DNA from 3 places in the Cupriavidus sp. 96C5-1 genome. Region 3 is predicted to be linked to each of the others. Evidence: predicted binding sites of a transcription regulator. Region 3 holds the regulator's gene; each other region holds the start of a gene.

Region 1 (7,840 bases), on a different contig from region 3:
GGAAGGCCTGAAACTCTACCTGAAGGACACCCGCGACACCTGGGAAATGGATTCGGATGGCAACTACCGGCGCCGCCGCGGCCGCCGCGGCATCTCGGCCCAGAGCACGCTGATCGGCGCGCTGGCCTGATCCGGCCTGATATACCGCGCGGCGTCGTTCGGCGACGGCCTGGCGATTTTCGCAGGCTGCCGCCAGGCCGGGCACGCCCGCTTCGACAGCATGCATCCCTGGCACCATGCCGGCGCGCACCCGAGGCGTTTACCGTGCAGCGCCCAGTCGGGCAGCCTGCCTCAGCCGGGCATTCGCGATCCGGGCGAGGCCACCGCAGCGCAGCGGTACACATTGCCGGACAGCGTCACATTGGTCTGCTCCAGGCGATCCTTGCCGCCGGTCTGGCCAGCGCGCTGGGTAAGCAGGTACACCACATTGCCGCCCATTGCCGCTGCCTTGTTCTTGAGGTCATTGCGCGCGCCGGTTTCCAGGTCCGCATTCGACGTCACGGCGCCCCGTACTAAGTCGCCCTGGCTGCCGGTGACATCCCCGAGGTAGGTACATCCCGCGCCCGGCTCGTTGTGGGTGATCCTGACCGCCGTGGCGGCCGGACTGGCCAGTTGCGTGGGCGCGCAAGCGGCAAGCACGCAACCTGCCCCGAGCCATGCAATGGCCTTGGTGACGCCGATGCGCATCGTCCATGGCCTCGAAGGAAGCCCGGCGCCCGCGGCGTGCGCGGGCGCACCGGAAGATATCGCCAGCGCAGTAGCAGGCACGAGCGCGCATGCCAGATGAAGGCGCAGGCGGCGAAGAACAACGATAGAGCGCATATAATTTAATCTCCAACGAATATAAATTATCGCAAAACGATAATATTTTTCCTTTTTACAGCAAATATTCGTATCATGCAATCCCATCAGGAGACTGGCATGCCAAGTCCGCTTGCCCCTTCATTGCCGGCTGACGCCGCAATGTGCCGCGTCAGCACCATTGCACGCCGGATGCAATGGCTCACGCTTTGCGGCATCGCCATGACGCTGGCCGGCATGATCGCCCTCTGGTTCTGGCTGTCCGATGCAGCGCTCGAGCAGCACCTCCGCCGGTTCCTGGAGATCCGGGCAGCGGAGTACCGGGTACTGGTGTCGATGCCGTACCGCCTGGCCGGCTTCGTCATCACGGCGGGTGCGGCGAGCGTGCTCGTCGGCGGCCTGATGGAGGCGCGCAAGCTCTTCGCCGCGTTCGCGCACGGTATGGTCTTCACGATGGAAACGGCTTTGCGCCTGCGCCGCGTGGCGCTGATGGTGACGGCGTTCAGCGCGGTGGTTCCGCTCACCAAGACGCTGCTGGGCCTGGCTCTGGTCAGCGGCGATGGCCCCGGCCCCTACATGCTGGTGATCGTCAACTTCGGCGATTTTGCGCTGGGCCTGCTGGGCGGCTTGCTGCTGGCGATCGCCTGGGCGATGGTCGAAGCGGCCCGTATCGCCCGGGAGAACGAAGGCTTTGTTTGAGACGCCATGACCATTCTTGTCAGACTTGATGTCCTGCTTGCCGAGCGCAAGATGAAATCGCGCGAACTTGCCCAGTACATCGGCATCACCGAGCCCAATCTTTCCCTGCTGAAATCCGGCAAGGTCAAGGGCATCCGCTTCGATACGCTGGAAAAAATCTGCGAAGCGCTGAACTGCCAGCCAGGCGATCTGCTGGAATACCGCGCGGATGCGCCCGCGGATGATCAAGCCTAGCTTGCCCGCCTGGCACGCCCGTCACGCGCCATTTCGCTGAAGCAAGCCGCCCGAACTGCAAACAATTGTCTCGCCTGGCTCGGGCGTGGCGGCAGGAACGGCCACCAGCATGGCTTTGCGGCAAGTGGCGCGCGAGCCCCCCCATGGAGTGATATCGCTTCGAGTGCGTCATTGCGCATACTCGCAGCTACTTCAACCACTCGCCCCCAAGCGGGCACGGAGCGAGGCGCACATGCTCATCCTTTCCTATTGCAGCTACGCAGTCATCTGCATCCTCGCGTTGTGGCAAGTGATACGTTGGGCGGACAAGAATCACCCCGCCCTGCGGGAACGTCGGCCGCAGGGAACCACGGCGGGCGAGACCGGCAGGATCCCGGAGCGGGAGCTGCCGGGAAGCTAGCGCCGGATCGCCGGGATCGGCCAAGAGCCTTGCCGATCGCGCCCTTGCAAATCCGGGAATACTGTATATATTTACAGGTACTGTATGCATGAACAGTAGCCGACAGTCTTTCCCAGAATTCACAGGAGCCGATCATGGAACACCTGGTCCGGGTACAGAACGAATATGACAGGCAAGTCCTGGCCTGGCTGCGTGCGCGAATTGGCGACGCCGCCCTGCAGGCCGCGGCGCAGCGGCTGACCGGCGACCGCAAGCCTTACCTGTCGACGATCTGCCGCAGCCTGAACGTGACGCCACCGAGCCGCCGCGCCCTGCGCAGCCAGGCCACCCGCGCCAGCCGCGAAGTCGGGGAGCGCTACCTGGCCTCGATCCGGCAACTGCTTGCAAGACCCGCACCAGCGCAGCACGGCTCGCTGAACCAGGAGCATCCGCGGCAGCAGCCGTGCTAGGCCTGCGCGGTCTCAGCGTTCGCTGTCGAGAAACGCCATCTGCTCGGCACCGTAGCGCGTGCCGGCCACGGCATCGCCGGGCACGGCCTGCTCGATGCGGGCCATATCCGCGGGGGACATCGTCAGCGGCAGCGCGCCCAGCGCGCCTTCCAGCTGCTGCAGCGTGCGCGAGCCGACCAGCGGCACCAGTTGCACACCCAGCTCGCGCCCCTTGGCCAGGGCCCAGGCGATCGCCACCTGCACGCTGGTGGCGCCCAGCCCCCGCGCAACCTGTTGGAGCGCGTCCACGAGTTGCCGGTTGTGATCCAGGTTCTCCCCGCTGAAGCGCGGCAGGTGGCTGCGAAAGTCCTCCGGCCCCTTGGGCCTGGAGCCGCCAAGCAGGCCGCGCGACAGCACCCCATAGGCGGTCACGCCAATCCCAAGCACCTTCAGCAGCGGGAAGATCCTGGCCTCCGGCCCGCGGCTGAGCAGCGAGTACTCGATCTGCAGGTCGCTGATAGGATGCACCTTGTGGGCGCGCTCGATGATGTCCGGCCCCACTTCGGACAAGCCGATGTAGCGCACATAGCCAGCCTTCACCAGGTCGGCGACAGCGCCGATGGTCTCCTCCACCGGCACCGACGGATCGTGCCGGGCCATGCGGTAGATATCGATGCAATCGGTGCCCAGGCGCTGCAGGCTGTAGGCGGCGAAGTTCTTCACGGCTGCCGGTCGGCCGTCCATGCCCAGCCAGCCATGGTCCGGCGAGCGCAGCGCGCCGTACTTGACCGAGACCAGCGCCTGGTCGCGGCGCCCCTTCAGCGCCCGGCCGATCAGCATTTCGTTATGGCCGGCGCCATAGAAGTCCCCCGTATCCAGCAGGTTGATGCCGGCATCGAGCGCGGCGTGGATGGTCGAGATGCTTTGGCCGTCGTCGCTGGCGCCGTAGAAATCCGACATGCCCATGCAGCCCAGGCCAAGGGCGGAAATCTGTTGCGGGCCATGCGCGCCGAGGGCAATGGCGGGAACGTTGCGCAATGCGGTCATCTTGCTTCTCCTTCAATCGGTTCGTTGATCGGTTCGTTGATCGGTTGTGCGATGAAGCCAGTCTATTGTGCGGTTCTTTCCGAATAAACTACGATTCGGAGAAATCACTGTTCACACCAATCAAAACAATCAGCGACCTACACCCCCATGAGCATCGACCGATTCAAGTCCATGGAAGTCTTTGTCCGCGTGGTCGAGCTTGGCAGCTTCACCCGTGCGGCGACCGCGCTGCATCTGCCCAAGGGACGTGTCACCACCATCCTCCAGGAGTTGGAGACGCATCTGGGCGCGCGGCTCCTGCATCGCACCACGCGCCGGCTGAGCCTGACCGACGACGGCATGGTCTACCACCAGCGCGCGGTGGCGATGCTGCAGGAAATGAATGAACTGGAAGGCGCGCTCGGCCATGCCGTGGTGACGCCCGCGGGACGGCTCCGGGTGGACGTGCCCGCCGCCACCGGCCGCCACATGATCGCGCCCGCACTGCCGGAATTCTTCCGCCGCTACCCGCAGATCGTGCTGGAACTGGGCAGTTCCGACCGTCCGGTCGACTTGATCGCCGAAGGCGTGGATTGCGTGATTCGCGGCGGCCTGGTGCATGACGAAAGCCTGGCCGCGCGGCACCTGGGCGAACTGGCGGTGGTGACGTGCGCGGCGCCCTGCTACCTGCAACGGCATGGCACGCCCGCCACGCTGGCGGACCTCGACCAGCATCGCTTCGTGAATTTCTTCTCGGCCAAGACCGGGCGCATATTCCCCTTCGACTTCCGGCGCGGCGACGAGGCCTATGAAATCAACCGGCCGCACTGGGTCGCGGCAAACGATGCCGACACCTATATCGCCGCGGCCGTAGCCGGCATGGGCCTGATGCAAAGCCCGGCCAACCGGATGATCCGGGAACACCTGGCCAGCGGCCGGCTGGTGCCCGTGCTGCCCGACTGGAACGCCGGCACGCTGCCGTTGGTGGCCATGTATCCGCGCAACCGCCACCTGACGGCGAAAGTCCGCGCCTTTATCGAATGGGCGGCGGAAATCTTCCGGGCCGAGCTTGCGCCACCACCGTTGCCCTGACCGCCTCCGGCGCTACTCCACTTTATCCGCTGTCCCTGCGCCGCCCTGCCGGGTGTAGGACTTCCTTGACTTATTCATCCTTATAAATGATAGTAGGAAAAAATACGTTCTTCTTTTAAGAACGCAAAAGTCTCTGTCTACAAGAGGATTGCCGTGGATCTGGCCGAACTTGAGATTTTCCGGGCCGTGGCGCTTGAGCAAAGCGTCACCCGTGCCGCCAGGAGCCTGGACCGCGTGCAGTCCAATGTGACCACGCGCGTCAAGCAGCTCGAGGAGGAACTGGGTGTAGCGCTGTTCCTGCGCGACAGCAAGCGCATGACGCTGACGCCCGAAGGCCAGCGCTTCCTCGCTTACGCCGAGCAACTGCTGGCCCTGGCCGAGGAAGCCCGGCAATCCATGCGCCGCGACGTTCCCACCGGCAAGCTGCGGGTGGGCAGCATGGAGAGCTCGGCGGCCAGCCGGCTGCCCCGGCCACTGGCGCGTTACCACGGCAAGTGGCCGGATGTGCAGATCGAAATCCAGACCGGCACCACGCAGGCCCTGATCGATTCCCTGCTGGCGCACCGGCTCGATTGCGCCGTGGTCGCCCACCCCGCCGAAGGGACGCCGGCCACGCTCGACATGGACGTGCTCGGCCCCGGCCTCGAAGGCGCCTTCCTCTTCACCGAGGAACTCCTGCTGGTGCTGCCGCCCGGCCATCCGCCGGTGCGTGCGCCGCAGGACATCCTGCCGCGCAGCCTGGCCACCTTCGCACGCGGCTGCACGTATCGCATGTGCGCCGAGGCGTGGCTGGCGGGCGGCGCCGAGACCCCGCGGCCTGCCCCGAATATGCTCGAGCTGGCTTCCTATCACGCCATCCTGGCCTGCGTGGCGGCCGGCTCGGCGGTCGCCATCCTGCCCAGGTCGCTGCTTGCGCTGCATCCCGATGCTACGGCGCTGCAGACCGTGCCGGTGCGTACCGCCCACACCTTCCTGGTGCGGCGCTCGGGGTTCATCACCTCGGCGTACGAAGCCTTCCTGCAGGAGTTGCAGCGTGGCTAGGATCCGCTCCGGCCCGGTGCGCGGGGACGCATCGGCGCGCACCGCCCTGGCAGCGTGGCTGCCCTTGCTGCCCTCGCTGGCCGCCGCGCTGGTGCTCGCGGTGGGCATGGGTTTTGGCCGCTTCGCGTTCACAGGCATGTATCCCCTCATGGTCCGCGATGGCCTGCTGAGCGTCAGCGCAGGCTCGCTGGCGGCCTCGGCCAACTATGCGGGCTACCTGGCGGGCGCCCTCGCCATGACCCGCAGCCCGGAGCGCGCCGCGCCCTTTTTGTGCCGCATGGCCTTGCTCGGCACCGCCGCGTGCCTGCTGGCGCTGGCGCTGCCGGCGGCCCCCGGGTTCTTCATCGCGGTGCGCTTCCTGGCCGGCGTATTCAGCGCGATCGCGCTGATCGCCGCCTCCGTCTGGCTGTTCCATCTGCCGGGCCAGGCGCACAGCGCGCCTCTGCTGTTCTCGGGCGTGGGTGCCGGCATCCTGCTCTCCGCCGAACTGATCGCGGCCGGCAACGCCGCCGGCTGGCACAGCCCTGTGCTATGGAGCACGCTCTGCGCCGGCTCCGCCGTGCTGGCCCTGCCCGCATGGCCGCATTTCGGGGCCAGCCGTGCGCCGCAGCCGCCGCCGTCACCAAACGCGCCGGGCCATGCCGGCTATCCCGCCGCCAGGACCGGGGGCCCCGGGCCATGGCCGCTGGTGGCAAGCTACGGCCTGGCCGGCTTTGGCTACATCGTGACCGCGACCTACCTGCCGCTGTTCGTACGCGACGCGCTCGGCCATATCGATCCGGTCCATATCTGGGCGGCCTTCGGCCTTGGCGCCGCACCCTCCTGCTTCTTCTGGCATGCGCTGCACAACCGCCTCGGCACGCGGCGTGCGCTCGCGCTCAACCTGCTGGTGCAAGCCGTGGGCGTCATCCTGCCTGCGCTGAGCCAGGCGGCGCCGTCCTACCTGGCCAGCGCACTGCTGGTGGGCGGCACCTTCGTCGGGACGGTGACCATCGCCATGCCGGCGGCAAAGCGCATGGCGCACGCCGTCAGGTTCAACCTGCTGGCTGCCATGACCGCCGCCTATGGGGTCGGCCAGATCGCCGGCCCCCTGGTTTCCAATGCGCTGATGGCGCACGCCCAGAGCTTTGCCGGCCCCCTTGCCGCGGCCACCGTCGCCTTGCTGGCGTCGACCGCCGCATGCTTCCTTTAGCAGACACCCCCGGTATCGCAACAATTCAACCCATGCGTAGGAGCCTGCCAATGAACAGCCCATCCACACAGCGCCGCGCGCTGCTTTCCCTGCTCGGCATCGCCACGCCGATCATCCAGGCGCCGATGGCCGGCGTCAGCACCCCGGCGCTCGCTGCCGCCGTATCGAATGCCGGCGGCCTGGGCTCGCTCGGCGTCGGCGCCATGAATGCCGAGAGTGCCCGCAAGACCATCCGCGAAACCCGCGCGCTGACGGACAAGCCCTTCAACATCAACCTGTTCTGCCACGCGCCCGCCATCGCCAACCCGGCGCGCGAGGCACAGTGGCTGGCCTACCTGGCGCCGTACTTCGCCGAGTTCGGCGCCACGCCGCCGGCCGCCTTGCGCGAGATCTACACCAGCTTTGTCGCCGACGAAGCCATGTACGCGATGCTGCTGGAAGAACGGCCGGCGGTGGTGAGTTTCCATTTCGGCCTGCCCGCGCAGGCCTGGACCGACGCGCTGCGTGCGGCAGGCATCGTGCTGATGGCCACGGCCACCAGCCTGGACGAAGCCCGCCGGATCGAAGACGCCGGCATCGACGCCATCGTGGCGCAGGGCATCGAGGCCGGCGGCCATCGCGGCACCTTCAAGGCCGAAGGGCGTGACGAAGGCCTGGGCACCCTGGCCCTGGTACGCCTGCTGGCACGCAACACCAGCCTGCCCGTAGTGGCCGCCGGCGGCATCATGGACGGCGCCGGCATCGCGGCGGTGCTGGCGCTGGGCGCGCAGGCGGCGCAGCTCGGCACCGCCTTCGTGGCTTGCCCGGAGTCCGCGGCCGACGCCGCATACCGCGCGGCCCTGCTGGCAGGCCAGCCAGCCGGCACCACCCTGACCAGCGCCATCTCGGGCCGGCGCGCGCGCGGCTTCGTCAACCGCCTGACCGGAC
Region 2 (7,840 bases), on a different contig from region 3:
CCGGCCTGGACAATTTCACCAGCGCGGGCGATGCCGCTGCGGCGCTTGGCTGGATGCTGCGCGAGGCGTCGCTGCCAGCGGCACTGCGGACCTTCGCGCTGTCGTTGCTGGCCGACCAGCGCGAGCGCGCCCATTTCGGCGCCGCGCTGCCGGCACAGGTCCATCTCGCCAACAAGACCGGCCAGTTGCCGGGCCTGCGCCATGACGCCGGCATCCTCACCGCAGGCGATTGCAGCGTGGTGCTGGCGGTGCTGGCCGACGGCTTTACCGACCCGCGCACCGCGCACACCCTCCATGGCGGAGACGGGGCCGAACTGCTGGCGCAGATCGCGCGGCTGGTGGCCGGCGGGCTGCTTGCGCAGGCCGGCAAGCAACCGGCACAGGAATAGACAAGGAATATAAGGAACAGTCATGCCAATCAGAGTGGCAGCCATTCAACTCGACAGCCGGGACGACCGCGACGCGAACCTGGCTGCGCTGGAGCACTGGATACTGGCGGCGGCAGGCGACGGCGCCAAGCTGATCGTCACGCCGGAATACACCGATGTGCGCGGCGACGCCCAAGCACTGCGCGCCGCGGCCAGCCCGATACCCGGCGAGGTCACCGGGCGCATCGCGGCGCTGGCGCGCCGCACCGGCTGCTGGATTCACCTTGGCTCGATGCATGAGCGGCTGGCGGACCAGGCCCGGCTCGGCAACAGCGGCATCACCTTCGCGCCGGACGGCGCCATCGCCGCGCGCTATCGCAAGGCCCACCTGTATGACGCGGTGGTCGACGGCGTTCCCTACCGCGAGTCCGCCGATTTCGCGCCCGGCGAGCATTTGCAGACCGTCGAGGCGGCGGGGCTGACGCTTGGCCTCAGCATTTGCTACGACCTTCGCTTCGGGGAACTGTATCGCACCCTGCGCGGGCGCGGTGCCAATGTCCTGGTGGTGCCAGCCGCTTTCAATCTGCATACCGGCCGGGATCACTGGGAGACCTTGCTGCGCGCACGCGCCATTGAAAACCAGTGCTATGTGGTGGCTGCCGCGCAGATCGGCGGCGCCGGGCCGGGATTGCCCTGCCTCGGGCGCAGCATGATGATCGATCCCTGGGGCACGGTGCTGGCCTGCATGCCGGACCGCACCGGCTATATCATGGCCGATCTGGATCCGGAGCGGGTAGCGGCCCTGCGCGCCGGACTGCCGGCTTGGGAGCATCGCCGCACCGACCTTTACTTCCGCAACGCGGATGGCACGGCGGCAGCTTGAGGCGTGCCACCCGCCTCCTATCGCCTGCATCGTCCGTCAAGCTAGACTCGCGGGAGTCCGTCCGGGCCAGTGTCTGCACGCCCGGCCCGGGCGCTCCCGCGCCGGCGACTTCCAGGCCTGGGAGCGGTTCGACCGCCTGCAGCGCAAACTCGGTGGCCTGGTCGCTTTGTTCATGGTCGCCGCGCTCGTGCTGGGCGGCTCTCTTTTCGTGGCGGGCTGAGATGCCTGCTTGCCCATCTCCTGGTCAGGGGCGGGCGGACAGCGTGATTGGTTGAATCTTCCGCTGTAGGGGAGCTTTTCTCTTTGATGCTTGCCGGTTTGCTTGCGGATACTGTATAAATATACAGTGTTCACCAGCAAATCCCCCACTCAGCTTCGGACTGAGTCGCAAACGTCATATGACCTCGCCATTCCTTGCCCCTGCGCCCGACTTGTCGGGCGTTTCGCCCTTGGCGCAGGCGCCTTCGGCCCGTCAGGGCGCGCTGGACGCATTGGAGCGCCGTTATCCCGGCTTGTGGCGGGCAGGGCAGCTTGGCCATCTGGGCCGGGTGGGCAGCGTGCCGGCCCTGGACACGGGGCATGCGGCGCTCTCGGCCGAGTTGCCCGGGGGCGGCTGGCCGGTGGGTGCGCTGACTGAGTTGCTGCTCGCCGACCCGGGTGTTGGGGAGCTGCGCCTGCTGCGGCCCGCACTGCGGGCGCTGACCGCTGCGCAGCGCCGGCTGGCGCTGGTGGGGCCGCCGTACCTGCCCAATGCCATGTGCATGGCCGAATGGGGTTTGCCAGCGCACCAGTTGTTCTGGGTGCGTCCCCCCGCTGGCGCGGACCGGGCCGTGGCGCAGGCCGATGTGTTGTGGGCCGCGGAGCAGGTATTGCGCAGCCAGGCTTTTGGCGGGGTGATGGTGTGGCTGCCCACGGCGCGTCCGGAGGCGCTGCGCCGTCTGCAGGTGCTGGCGCAGGCGGGGGATGCGGTGGCCTGGGTGTGCCGTCCGGCCAGCGTGCTGCGCGAATCGTCGCCGGCGGTGTTGCGGCTGCTGTTGTCGCCGTTGCCTGGCAATGCCCTGTCGATCACTTTTCATAAGCGGCGCGGGCCGGTGCGCGATACGCCGCTGGTGCTGCCGCTGGGCGAGATGATGGCGGTGCCCGCCCGGGCGGAATCCGCGTCGCCGGCGCCGGTGCCTCTGGCGCCCCTACATGCCACGGTTTCCCATGCCGTTGCGGGAGAGCAAGCCCATGTCGTACTGGATCGCGGTGCATCTGCCGCGCCTGTCGCTGGACGCGCTGCAGCCGAACTGGCCTGACTCCGCCTCGCATGCCTCTGCTGGCGCCTTGCACCACAGCGTGCCGGTGGCGGTGATGGAGCGCGAGCGCGTGGTGCTGGCCAACGGGCCGGCGGTGGCGCTGGGAGTGCAGGCCGGGATGCGGCGCGGCGGCGTGCAGGCCTTGTCGGCGCAGGTGGTGCAACTGGAGCGCGAGCCGGTTGCCGAGGCGCAGCTGATGACGGCGCTGGCACTGGCGCTGCTGCATTTCACGCCGCATGTCGCGCTTCATCCCGATCCCGATGCGGCTACCGTGATGATCGATGCCGGTGCCAGCCTGCGGCTGTTCGGCGGCCATCTTGCGCTGTGCCGCGCGGTGTATGCGCGGGTGCGCCGGTTGGGCGCATTCCTGCAGCTCGGTTGCGGGCCCACGGCCTTCGGCGCCGCGTGGCTGGCGGCGCAGCCGCTGCGGCGGGATCGCCGGGGCGCCATGGTGCGGCCGGCGCGGCGCGCGGTGCAGCCGGCCCGCATGGCGCGCCTGCTGGACCGGCTGCCGGTGGCCATGCTGCACGGTCTGGCCGACGACGGCTGGCTCGACGGCATCGGCTGCCGCACCGTGGGAGAGGTGCGCGGCCTGCCGCGTGCCGGCCTGCGGCGACGGCTGGGGCCCGATCTGCTGGCACGGCTGGACCAGGCTTATGGCGAGGTGCCGGTGCGCTTTACCTGGTTCAGCGCGCCCGCGGCCTTCGCGCAGCGCATGGAGCTGCCCGGCCGTACCGAATCCGTCCAGGGTGTGATGGCGGGCGCGCAGCGCCTGCTGCTGGCGCTGGCCGGCTGGCTGGCGGTGCAGCAGGCCGGCGTGACCCGCCTGGTGCTGCGGCTCGAGCATGAGCGCTACCGGCTTGGCTGCGAGACCCCGGCTACGCCGGTGACGATCGGCCTGGCGCAGCCCAGCCGCGATCCGGTCCATCTGTCGAAGCTGTTGCAGGAGCGGCTGGACAAGCTGCAGTTCAGTGTGCCCGCGGTGGGCCTGCTGCTGCTGGTGGAGTCCATGGAGACCTGCCTGCCGCAGAGCGATTCGCTGTTCCCGGAGCCGGGCGGCACGCCGGCCGAGCTGGGCCGCCTGCTCGATACGCTGATGGCGCGGCTCGGCCGCGAGAACGTGCTGCAGCCCCGGCCGCTGGCCGACCACCGGCCCGAGCGCGCCAACCGCTGGTGCCCGGCCGACGAAATGCCGGGAGGTTCGCCGCGCGAGGGCGCGCGGGCCACGCCGGGTCTCCCCGAGCGCCCGCTGTGGCTGCTGGAACAGCCGCTGCCACTGACCGTGCAGCGCCACCGGCCTTGTCATGGCGGGCCGCTGACCTTGCTGTCGCGGCCGGAACGCATCGAATCCGGCTGGTGGGATGGCGCGCTCGCCACGCGCGATTATTTCATCGCCGAGCGGGGCGATGGCCTGCGCTGCTGGGTCTACCGCCAGCGTCCGGGGCGCGAGGAAGGCGGTGAGTACCGCTGGTTCCTGCATGGCTTGTTCGCCTGAGCCTCATCCTCGTCATGTCCAGCAAGCCAGCCATGCCTTCGTTTTCCGCTTTGCCGTCCGCGCTTTCGGCGCTGCTGCCGGCATTGCCGGATTATGTGGAGCTGCACTGCATCTCCAATTTCACGTTCCTGGATGGGGCTTCCCATCCGGTCGAGCTGATCGAGCGCGCGTTTGCGCTGGGCTACCGCGGGCTGGCGCTGACCGACGAATGCTCGGTGGCCGGCACGGCGCGCGCGCATCACGCGCTGAAAGACCTGCGCGAGCGTACCCGCGACGCGGCCGCGCGCAGCGCGGCGCGGCTGGCTGCGGGGCTGGATGAAGATGATGACGATGAGGATCCCACCGAGGACGACAGGGAGGAAGCCGGCCAGCCCGATGGCGGGCACGGCGCGGATGGCGAGCCCCTTGCCGGGCCGGATCCGGATTCCGCGTCCGCCGCCAGCAGGGCCGCGGCTCCCGGCGAAGCCTGCCAGGCCCGCCTGCGCCGCCATGAAAAACGCACCGCCCAGGCGCGCGCCGCGCAGGATTTCCGCCTGCTGGTCGGCAGCCGTTTCACGCTGACCGGCCACGCCGGCGAGCCGGTGCTGCGCCTGGTGCTGCTGGCACAGGACCGCGAAGGCTTCGGCAACCTGAGCGAGCTGATCACCCTGGGCCGCACGCGGGCGGAGAAGGGCAGCTACCGCCTGCATCCCGACGACCTGGCCGCGCCGCCGCAGCCGGAGCAGGCTCACCTGCGCGGCATGCCCAACTGCCTGGCGTTGCTGCTGCCGTCTTATTGCCCCGAGCCCGACGCGCTGCTGCAACAGGCGCAGTGGATGCGGCAGACCTTCGGCTCGCGCGGCTGGATCGCGCTCGAACTATTGCAGGGCCATGCCGACGCCTTGCACCGGTTGCGGCTGGAGGCCGTCTCGGCGCAAACCGGCCTGCCGCTGGCGGCGGCCGGGGCGGTGACCATGCATGTGCGCTCGCGCAAGCCGCTGTCCGACGTGCTGAGCGCCATCCGCGTGGGCCAGCCGCTGGCCGAGTGCGGCATGGCGCTGGCGTCCAACGCCGAGCAGCACCTGCGCATGCGGCAGCGGCTGTCGCGGCTTTATCCGCGCGAGGCGCTGGCGCAAACCGTGCGGATCGCCTCGTGCTGCGATTTCTCGCTGGAGACGCTGCGCTACGAGTATCCGGAGGAACTGGTCCCGCCCGGCGAGACACCCTTCAGCTACCTGCGCCGCGAGACCATGAAGGGGGTGCTGCGGCGCTTCCCCGGCGGCCTCAAGCACCAGTGGCGAAAGCAGTTGATGGACGAACTCGCGCTGATCCGGGAAAAGCACTACGAGCCTTTCTTCCTGACCGTGCACGATATCGTGCGTTTCGCGCGCAGCCGCGACATCCTGTGCCAGGGGCGCGGCTCGGCGGCCAACTCGCTGGTCTGCTATTGCCTGTTCATTACCGAGGTCCATCCCAAGGACGCGAATATGCTGTTCGGCCGCTTCCTGTCGCGCGAGCGCGACGAGCCACCCGATATCGATGTCGACTTCGAGCACCAGCGGCGCGAGGAAGTCATCCAGTACATCTACGGAAAATACGGCCGCGACCGTGCCGCGCTGGCGGCTTCGCTGATCACCTATCGCTCGCGCAGCGCGCTGCGCGACGTTGGCCGCGCGCTCGGCATCGATGCCAGCGTGATCGAGCAGGTGGTCAAGGGCCAGGCGTGGTGGGATGGCGGCAAGACCTTTCTCGATCGCATCGCCCAGTACGGGCTGGACCCGGACGCGCTGGCGGTGCGGCAGTGGGCCAGCCTGACCGCGCAATTGCGGGGTTTCCCGCGGCATCTGTCGCAGCATGTGGGCGGTTTCGTGATCGCGCGGCACAAGCTGTCGCGCCTGGTGCCGATCGAGAACGCGGCCATGGAAAACCGCAGCGTGATCCAGTGGGACAAAGACGACCTCGAATCGCTCGGCCTGCTGAAGGTGGACGTGCTGGCGCTGGGCATGCTGTCGGCGATCCGGCGCGCGCTGGCATTGATTCCGACCCGCTCGAGCGCGCCGTTGCGGATGCAGGACATTCCCCGGAAAGACCCGCAGACCTACGACATGATCTGCGCCGCGGACACCATTGGCGTGTTCCAGGTGGAATCGCGGGCGCAGCAGTCGATGCTGCCGCGGCTGCAGCCGCGCACGTTCTATGACCTGGTGGTGGAGGTGGCCATCGTGCGGCCGGGGCCGATCCAGGGCGGCATGGTGCACCCCTACCTGAAACGGCGCGAGCAGCTGCGGCGCACCGGCAAGCCGCCGGCATATCACAATGAGGTGATCAAGGATGTGCTGGGCCGGACCCTGGGCGTGCCGATCTTCCAGGAACAGGTCATGCAGCTGGCCATCGATGCAGCCGGCTTCACGCCAGGCGAGGCCGACCAGTTGCGCCGCTCGATGGCGGCCTGGCGGCGCAAGGGCGACCTGAAGAAGCACCAGGACGCGCTGGTCAAGGCGCTGACCCGCAACAAGTATCCGGAAGCCTTCGCGCTGGCCATCTGCAAGCAGATCGAGGGTTTCGGCGAATATGGCTTCCCGGAAAGCCATGCCGCCAGCTTCGCCAAGCTGGTCTATATCAGCGCGTGGATCAAGTGCCATCATCCGGCGGCCTTCCTGTGCGCCTTGCTCAACAGCCAGCCGATGGGTTTCTATTCGCCCTCGCAACTGGTGCAGGATGCCCGTCGCCACCACGTGACCATCCTTCCGGTGGATGTGACGGTGAGTTGCTGGGAAAGCACGCTGGAGCCCGCGGCGCCGGAGCCTGCGGCGCGAGTGCGCGAGCGTGCGCAGCCGGCGGTGCGGCTCGGACTCGATCGCGTGGGCGGCATGCGCGAAGCCGCGGCCCAGCGCATCGTGCAGGCACGCGCCGAGCAGCCTTTCGCCAGCGTCGAAGACCTCGTGCTGCGGGCGCGGCTGGACCGTCATGACATCGATGCGCTGGCTGCCGCCGATACGCTGTCCGGCCTGGCCGGGCATCGCCGCCAGGCGCGCTGGCAGGCCCGTGCCGCCGCGCTGCAGGCGGCCCACCGCGACCTGCTCTATGAAGCGCCGCCGGCCGAGAGCGAACTACGCCTGCCGGCGCCGCGGCTGGGCGAGGACGTGGCGGCGGACTACGCCAGCCTGGGCCTGTCGCTCAAATCGCATCCGCTGGCGCTGCTGCGGCCGCGGCTGGCCGCCATGAAATACGCCACGGCGCTGGAACTGGCCCGTTGCGGCAACGGCCGGCGCGTGCGGGCCTGCGGCATTGTCACGGTGCGCCAGCGTCCGGCTACGGCCAGCGGCACCATCTTCACTTCGATCGAGGACGAGACGGGTGTCGTGAATGTGATCCTGTGGCCGGACCTGATCGAGCGCCAGCGCAGGGAAGTGCTGGGCGCCACCTTGCTGGGCGTGATCGGCATGTGGCAGCGGCAGGGAGAAGTCAGGCACCTGGTGGCGCAGGAACTGGTGGACCTGAGCCCGCTGCTGGGCCGTTTGATGGTCTCCAGCCGCGACTTTCATTGAGCGGTGCCGGGCCGGCACCATCCGGCAGCGTTACCGGGCGGATGCTTCCTGGTCATGAGGCCCGCCGCACAACGGCCTGGCCGTCTCTCCCTGCCACCCTACCGCCCTGAGCAAGGCATAGCCATGCGATGTGATATGCGGGCACGCCTGTCCCGGCGCGCATTCCTCGAGCGTCACCAGGCCGCGTTCCAGTAGCGCTTCCAGATCCACGGGATCGAGTTCCCGCCGATCATGCACATCGCGGGCCAGCAGCAAGGTGGCAAATTCGT
Region 3 (7,840 bases):
ACAAGAAGGCTGGTGGCTAGCGACTTTCTGCTCACTCCATGATCCATCCGATACGATGAGAGGTTGCCATGTCGAGCCATGTCTTCGTCGAAGAAGGGGATTACCACTGCCACTGCACGGTCTGGGAGTCGCAAGCCGGGATCTGGCAAGCATCGGTATTGTTCGAGCGGAAGATCGATCATACGAACGAGTTCATCCCTGGACTACGGCACAAGATCAAAACTCAATTCGGTAGCAGGGAAGAGGCGATGCGCGAAGCGATTGCCTACGCAAAGGCTTGCGTCCAGAACACGCAGACAGGGCTGTAGCCTCATCTCGCGCGTCACGGTGCAGCAGTCAACCTGGTAGCAGTGGTTTGGTGTCATGTCCGGAGCGAGCGAGTGTCTGGGAGATGCTATGGAAAAGGCCTTCGAAGAACTACCGGCGGACGAGCAGCAGGCCTTCATCTCGGCATGCAGGAAGCATGGCCGGGTCAGCGAAGAATTCACGGTTGTCCTTGACGATGGCGGCCCGCCTGAAGCAGGTGTAAGCCACATTCCCCGTCAGGTGACCGTTGCGGCAAATCTCACGGGTGCCCGCCAGCACTACGCGGCTGAAAGCGGAACGTCCTGGACCGTCGAGTTCGAGCGAGATCTCGAGCGTGGTTTTTTCTGGGAAACCTACGACTAGGTTCACGCCGCAGCCTGTGGCTCCTGCATACGGCCTTGGTTGTTGCTGCGCGCGCATGAGACGTACCTCGCGAGCAGTTCGTCGAGCTTCTCCGCCTGGTCTTCGACGTGTCTTATTACATCACCTACAAGTGCGGGCACAGCCAACGTGTGCACGAAATCCTGCTCCCATACTGCCAGACCTGTGGTGTCCAGTAGTCCCTCCACGCGGCGGATGCTTGCTATCTCCAAACACGGCCGGCGCCGGCATCCAAACCGAGGTTGACCATTGTCTCTTCGGTCTCGTCGATCTCTTCGGCGGCCAAAATAGTCACTGACTGCGCCGCTGTTTGCGCTGCGTCGGCATACGCTGTCGCAGTCCACGCCTAGCTCGGCCGTGTCACCAGGCAGGAACTGCGCTGCGAGGCAGATGCTGTTCGCCGGGGAGGTCACGCGTGCATGTCGCTTCCTGACGAGTGGCATAGCGGCGCTTACCGCGGGTGCGCAGGCGGACGGAGCGCGGGCCCAAGAACTGGATCGAGTCAGCCAGCGAGAAGCTTAGCCACGCGCCGCGGTGATTGAGCTCAAGGCGATCGATCCGCCAGGGCAACGCCATGATCGCCGCTGCATCGATGCCGGCCAGCACCAGCATGGCGCCAGCGGCTTGCGCGGCTGCCTCTGCCTCGGGGTTCCATGTGTCCACCGTCAGCAGCGGGTCGTCCACGGTGATCCTTTGGCAAGGGAAGGGCACGGCGACCGCGTCGGCAGCGCGGCGGTACAGGAAGACGGTGTCGGGATCGCAGGTGAACATGGTGGTTCTTCGCAGGATACTGTATGGATATCCAGTATAGAGCTCGCCCTAAGCGGAACGTTGATAGTTGAGTTAACTGTATGGATATACAGTGTTCCGAACAATTTGAGCGGCAATCGACACGCGCGAGGTTGCCGCTGCTGTTGGATTGAGGGCGTGGGTGGAGATGGGGGACGACGACGAGTATTCCCGCCGTGGGAACATGACGCCACTTTGTGGGCCACAAACAAAAACAGCGCCTTTGCTAAGGCGCTGTTTCGTAAAGCAAATTCTTGGGGTGGCTGATGGGACTCGAACCCACGACGACAGGAATCACAATCCTGGACTCTACCAACTGAGCTACAGCCACCGTACTGGCTGTTCAACTGAGTGCTGAACAGCGAAGAACAAGATCATACAATACCAAATGGCAGATGGCTAGTACTCTGCACAAAAAATTTCCTTGAGCGGTCCTGCTCGAGTCCAAAGGGCTCTAGATCAATCAAGACGCTACCCAGATCAGATGCAAACACTTCACGGCGAGTCCCTATATGGAGAGCTTCGTCGATTCCTCCAGTTCGAGCATGCGGCAGATGGCGGCCATGCTGCCGACCATGGTGCGCCGCTGCGCGCCCTGGTAGATGCGTACGCCTTTGGACTGGCGGAACGGCACGGGCTTGACGGGGCGGCGGGCGGAGAGGCGGTTGGCTGGCAGCATGGCTACACCTGGTGGCTTGCAACAACAATTAGCGGTGCCCGCGGAGCGGGCGGCGTTGGCACAATCGGGTGTCGGCGTGACACGGGCTAGCCCGCCTCAGCCGCACGGGTTAGAAGGCGCTGGGGCGGATCAGGCCGACGGCGATGCCTTCCAGGGAAAACTCTTCGCGGCCCGGTTGCACGATGATGCTCGGGAAGTCCGGATTCTCGGCAATCAGCTCGATCGAGTCGCCGCGCCGGTTCAGGCGCTTGACGGTGACATCGTCACCCAGCCGCGCTACGACGATCTTGCCGTTCGCGGCTTCGCTGGCCCGCTTGACCGCCAGCAGGTCGCCATCCAGGATGCCGGCGTCGCGCATGCTGAGGCCCCGTACCCGGAGCAGGTAGTCGGGTTGCACTTCGAACACCGAGGCGTCGACCTGATATTGGCGGTCGATGTGCTCGGCAGCGAGGATCGGGCTGCCTGCCGCGACTCGCCCGACCAGAGGCAGAGTCAGCTGCATGACGCCGGCCAATGGCAGTGAAAACTGGTCGGATGCTTCGGAGTCGCTGCGCGAAACCTTGAGCCGGATGCCGCGCGAGGCGCCGGGGGTCAGTTCGATCACCCCTTTGCGGGCCAGGGCCCGCAAATGCTCCTCGGCAGCATTCGGCGAGGAAAAGCCGAACTTGGCGGCGATTTCAGCGCGTGTGGGGGGAAAGCCGGTGTGCTGCAGGGTGCTGCGAATCAGGTCGAAAATCTGCTGCTGTCGCGGTGTCAGGGTCGCCATGGTCGCCGATGATTGAAAGCACTGTATGTTTAAACAGTATGCTGTGATTTTATACAGTATCGAGTGAAGTGCAAGGGGAATTTTGGGAGTTCGCTCATCGACAGGCGTGCGGCCTGTGGGTCGTGGCCGGCGTGCGTGGATGGCGGGGAGTTACAATCCGCGACATCCGAAGTCGCTTTTGCCGCCCTCCATCAACGCTTCAGGCTCTTGAGCCTTTCCATCCATGTCTCTTCTGCCTCGCGTCGTCGTGCTCGCTACCGGCGGTACCATTGCCGGTTCTTCGTCGAATCCCGCCAGCAGTGCGAAGTACCAGGCTGCCACTGTGCCGGTTACGGCGTTGCTCGATGCCGTGCCGGCGTTGGCCGCCGTGGCCCGGATCGAGGCCGAGCAGGTGGCGCAGATTGATAGCAAGGATATGTCGTTCGCGCTGTGGTCCAGGCTGGTCGAGCGCGTTGCGTTCTGGTCCGTGCAGCCCGATGTGGCCGGTATTGTGATTACGCATGGCACCGACACGCTGGAGGAGACCGCGATGCTGCTGCACCTGGCGTGCGTGGGTACGGTCCCCGTGGTGCTGACAGCCGCCATGCGGCCCTCGACTTCATTGTCGGCCGATGGCCCCCTGAACCTGCTGGATGCGGTACGGGTGGCCGGTCATGCGGATGCGGCGGGCAAGGGGGTGTTGCTGGTGATCAACCAGGAGATCCATGCCGGACGCGACGCAGTGAAGGGGCATACGGCAGCGGTGAATGCCTTTGCGTCGCCGCTGGCGGGGCCGGTCGGGTATGTGCAGGATGACCTGGTGCGGTTTGCACGGATCCCGCAAGGATTGCCGGCCCAGGCGCTGCCGCTGCCGTCTGTGTGGCCTCAGGTTGAAATCGTCACCAGCTACGCCGAGCCCGGACGGGTGGTGGTGGATGCTCTGGCGCGGGCTGGCGTGTCAGGCTTGGTGGTGGCGGCCGCCGGCAACGGGTCGATCCATCAGTCGCTGACTGAAGCGCTTGCCGACGCGGCTGCGGCAGGGGTGGCCGTGGTGCGTAGTTCGCGGACCGGGGCGGGGCACGTGGCGATTCCTGCTCTTCCTCGCCCATCATCGGGCATCTTCGTATCCGCGGGGGATCTCAATCCCTACAAGGCCCGTGTGCTCCTGATGCTGGCGCTGGCCGCAACACCGGCGCTGGCAAGGGATCCGGCCGCGCTGCAGGCGGTATTCGCCGGGAATTAGGGCCGCTTGCCAGCTTCGTCAAAAGCACGCTATACTTTAAGGCTATCCAACCTTGCTGCACCGGACTTGGCGCCCGGGCGGCTTATCCAAAAGGAGCGTCAATGCGTCATTACGAAATCGTATTTATCGTCCATCCGGACCAGAGCGAACAAGTTCCGGCCATGATCGAGCGTTACAAGACGCTGGTCACGTCCCAGAGCGGCCAGATCCACCGCGTGGAAGACTGGGGTCGCCGTCAGATGGCCTACATGATCCAGAAGCTGGCCAAGGCTCACTACGTTTGCCTGAACATCGAATGCGGCAAGGAAACCCTGGCTGAACTCGAACACGCGTTCAAGTTCAACGACGCGGTGCTGCGCCACCTCATCGTTCAGACCAAGAAGGCCGAAACCGCACCGTCCCCGATGATGAAGGAAGTGCAGCGCGAAGAAGCCCGCAAGGCCGCGCAACAGACCAGCGAAGTCCAGGCCGCCTAAGTGCGGACTGTTGTGGTTGCCGTGGGCATTGATCGCCGCGGCGGCAAGTGCGGGCATCGGTGCGGGAGAGTGCGTTGAACCAGTTAAGGCTCTGCGCAACGCTCGCGGAACGCGATGCCTTGCGTTACACCCCGGCCGGGGTCCCCGTCGTCAACTGCATCCTGCAGTACGCGGGCGAGACGGTCGAGGCGCAAACGCCCAGGCAGGTGGAGTTCGCCATCGCCGCCATGGGAATCGGTCAGATCGGCCAGCGGCTTGAGCGTACTCCGCTCGGCGCGATGCTCGACTGCGAAGGATTCCTGGCCCGCAAGCACCGCAACAGCAAGGCTCTCGTCTTTCACATCACTGGATGTAAAGCATTCGAAAAGGATTGAATCATGGCATTCGTCAAACGTGACAACAAGAACAAGAAGCGCTTCCAACAGCAAAACCCGCTGTTCAAGCGCAAGCGCTTCTGCCGCTTCACCGTGGCCGGCGTGGAACAGATCGACTACAAGGATCTGGACACCCTGAAGGATTTCATCGGCGACAACGGCAAGATCACGCCGGCCCGCCTGACCGGCACCAAGGCGCACTATCAGCGTCAGCTCGATACGGCTATCAAGCGCGCGCGTTTCCTCGCGCTGATGCCTTACACCGACCTGCACAAGAACTGATCGGCCCTAGGTCCGCTAAGGAGAAAACACGATGCAAATTATCCTGCTTGAGAAAGTCATCAACCTGGGCAACCTGGGTGACATCGTTCGCGTGAAGGACGGCTACGCCCGTAACTTCCTGATCCCGAACAAGAAGGCCCGCCGCGCTACCCAGACCGCCATCAGCGAGTTCGAAGTCAAGCGCGCTGAACTGGAAAAGGCAGCTGCCGAGAAGCTGGCCGCGGCACAAGCCGAAGGCGAGAAGCTGAGCGGCCTGACCGTGCAAATCACCCAGAAGTCGGGTGTGGACGGCCGCCTGTTCGGTTCGGTGACCAACGCCGACATCGCCGAAGCCCTGGCTGGCCAAGGCTTCAAGGTTGAGAAGGCGCAAGTGCGCCTGCCGGTTGGCCCGCTGAAGATCGTCGGTGACCATCCGGTCAGCGTTTCGCTGCACACCGACGTGGTAGTCGATGTGACGGTTTCCGTCCTGGGCGAGCACGTCTAAGCATCGACCTTGCCGCGGTTCCCGCTTACCCTCCGGGTAGGCAGGAACCGGTTGCAAACGTCAGCTTGGCCAAACAAAAAGGCAGGAGCGATACGCTCCTGCCTTTTTGTTTGGCCGTGACCCTGGTTTCGCCTGGCTTGCCGGCGCCCGGCTTTTCCTGCTTTCCGGCGTCATGCCGATGCCACGCGCGCTACCTGTGCCGCCTCCGCCCGCAAACCGGCTCGCGCCATTGCGACAGGCCGGTTGTCCCGCCGTCACATCGCAGGATGCCCTGACGTGCGGCAGCGAATTCTCCGCCGGCTCGCTGGCGGCGACCGTTATAATCCCTCCCCATGAACGCGCCCGTGGCCGACCCCCAACTAGACAATCTCAAGGTACCGCCGCATTCCATCGAGGCCGAGCAATCGGTGCTGGGTGGCTTGCTGCTGGACAATGCCGCCTGGGATCGTATCGCCGATTTCCTGTCCGAAGCGGATTTCTACCGCTTCGATCACCGGATGATCTTCCAGAGCATCTCCCGGCTGATCGCCGCCACCAAGCCCGCCGACGTCATCACTGTCTACGAGACGCTGCAGGTCGCGGGCAAGGCGGAGGAAGTGGGCGGGCTGGCTTATCTGAACTCGCTGGCGCAAAACACGCCCAGCGCGGCCAATATCCGCCGCTATGCCGAGATCGTGCGCGAGCGCTCGGTGTTGCGCAAGCTGGTCACCGCGGCCGACGATATCGCCAGTGCGGCTTTCGCCCCCAAGGGGCGCGAGGTGCGGGAACTGCTCGACGAAGCGGAATCGAAGGTATTCGCCATTGCCGAGGAGGGCTCGCGTGGGCAGAAGGGTTTCCAGGAAATCCAGCCGCTGCTGACGCAGGTGGTGGAGCGTATCGACGAGCTGTACCACCGGGACGCAAGCACCGATGTGACCGGCGTGCCCACTGGCTTCATCGACCTCGACCGCATGACCAGCGGCATGCAGGCGGGCGACCTGGTCATCGTTGCAGGGCGCCCCTCGATGGGTAAGACCGCGTTCTCGCTGAATATCGGCGAGCACGTGGCGGTGGAGCAGGGCCTGCCCGTGGCCGTGTTCTCGATGGAAATGGCCGGCACGCAGCTGGCCATGCGTATGCTGGGCTCGGTGGGCCGCCTGGACCAGCACCGCCTGCGTACCGGCCGTCTGCTCGATGAGGACTGGCCACGGCTCACGCATGCCATCCAGCGCATGAACGATGCCCAGCTGTTTATCGATGAAACCCCGGCGCTGAGCTCGATGGAGCTTCGGGCGCGTTCGCGGCGCCTGGCTCGCCAGTGCGGCCAGCTTGGCCTGATCATCATCGACTACCTGCAGCTGATGTCGGGTTCGGGCGGCGGGGAGAACCGGGCTACCGAAATTTCGGAAATCTCGCGTTCGCTCAAGGGCCTGGCCAAGGAGCTCAACTGTCCGGTGATTGCGCTGTCCCAGCTGAACCGAAGCCTGGAACAGCGGCCGAACAAGCGCCCGGTGATGTCCGACCTGCGCGAATCCGGCGCTATCGAACAGGATGCCGACGTGATCCTGTTTATTTACCGCGATGAAGTCTATAACCCGGATTCCCAGGACAAAGGCTCGGCGGAAATCATTATCGGCAAGCAGCGTAACGGCCCGATCGGGACCGTGCGCCTGACCTTCCTGGGCCAATTCACCAAGTTCGACAACTACAGCGGCGGCCCGGCGTTCTTCGACAACGACACCTGAAGCCAGCTCCGGCGCGGCTTGCCGGGTAGCCGGGCAGGGCGGCGGGAACAGTTCGTTCACGCCGCGATTCAATCTGCCACGATTTCCCTCCGCATACCTGTAAAATATTGCGTTTTGATGACAGCCGCCTCCGGGCGGCTGTCATGCAATGCGTATCAGCCTGATTCAGCAACAACCAGCGCCGCCCCCGCGCTTCGACAAGGAACATTCCATGTTCGGCCGATTCATGCCCACCGAGGGCAAGTTCTTCGAATACTTCAATCAGCACGCAGATTGCGCGGTGACCGCCGCCCGCGAACTGGAGGTGCTGGTCAACGACCTGCCCAATGCCGAGGCGCATGCGCGCCGCGTACAGGC

What was found. Region 3 encodes LexA, which represses DNA repair genes until DNA is damaged. Its sites were predicted from a motif close to ACTGTATNNNNATACAGT; they were not measured.
Region 1: AC3FOF_RS24910 (CppA family protein) is a predicted target of LexA. The motif match lies at 2,195-2,212, and genes of this name have one in related genera.
Region 2: imuA (translesion DNA synthesis-associated protein ImuA) is a predicted target of LexA. The motif match lies at 1,582-1,599, and genes of this name have one in related genera.

What each region holds. Positions count from the first base shown of each region.
Region 1 is NZ_JBYOJU010000025.1:98,247-106,086, reverse strand. It holds gene ppk1 (polyphosphate kinase 1) at 1-130, shown strand, start outside; gene AC3FOF_RS24925 (DUF4156 domain-containing protein) at 292-687, opposite strand; gene AC3FOF_RS24920 (DUF2975 domain-containing protein) at 922-1,500, shown strand; gene AC3FOF_RS24915 (helix-turn-helix domain-containing protein) at 1,507-1,734, shown strand; gene AC3FOF_RS24910 (CppA family protein) at 2,269-2,583, shown strand; gene AC3FOF_RS24905 (aldo/keto reductase) at 2,596-3,609, opposite strand; gene AC3FOF_RS24900 (LysR family transcriptional regulator) at 3,757-4,680, shown strand; gene AC3FOF_RS24895 (LysR family transcriptional regulator) at 4,834-5,721, shown strand; gene AC3FOF_RS24890 (YbfB/YjiJ family MFS transporter) at 5,714-6,913, shown strand; gene AC3FOF_RS24885 (NAD(P)H-dependent flavin oxidoreductase) at 6,964-7,840, shown strand, end outside.
Region 2 is NZ_JBYOJU010000016.1:144,458-152,297, forward strand. It holds gene AC3FOF_RS19135 (serine hydrolase) at 1-389, shown strand, start outside; gene AC3FOF_RS19140 (carbon-nitrogen hydrolase family protein) at 412-1,251, shown strand; gene imuA (translesion DNA synthesis-associated protein ImuA) at 1,650-2,549, shown strand; gene AC3FOF_RS19150 (Y-family DNA polymerase) at 2,482-4,044, shown strand; gene AC3FOF_RS19155 (error-prone DNA polymerase) at 4,077-7,571, shown strand; gene AC3FOF_RS19160 (hypothetical protein) at 7,602-7,840, opposite strand, start outside.
Region 3 is NZ_JBYOJU010000036.1:82,673-90,512, reverse strand. It holds gene AC3FOF_RS31430 (hypothetical protein) at 1-20, shown strand, start outside; gene AC3FOF_RS31425 (hypothetical protein) at 69-308, shown strand; gene AC3FOF_RS31420 (hypothetical protein) at 397-669, shown strand; gene AC3FOF_RS31415 (hypothetical protein) at 1,048-1,458, opposite strand; tRNA gene AC3FOF_RS31410 (tRNA-His) at 1,732-1,807, opposite strand; gene AC3FOF_RS31405 (hypothetical protein) at 1,985-2,155, opposite strand; gene lexA (transcriptional repressor LexA) at 2,265-2,921, opposite strand; gene AC3FOF_RS31395 (asparaginase) at 3,145-4,143, shown strand; gene rpsF (30S ribosomal protein S6) at 4,245-4,619, shown strand; gene priB (primosomal replication protein N) at 4,694-4,993, shown strand; gene rpsR (30S ribosomal protein S18) at 4,997-5,275, shown strand; gene rplI (50S ribosomal protein L9) at 5,307-5,759, shown strand; gene AC3FOF_RS31370 (replicative DNA helicase) at 6,092-7,483, shown strand; gene AC3FOF_RS31365 (DUF47 domain-containing protein) at 7,695-7,840, shown strand, end outside.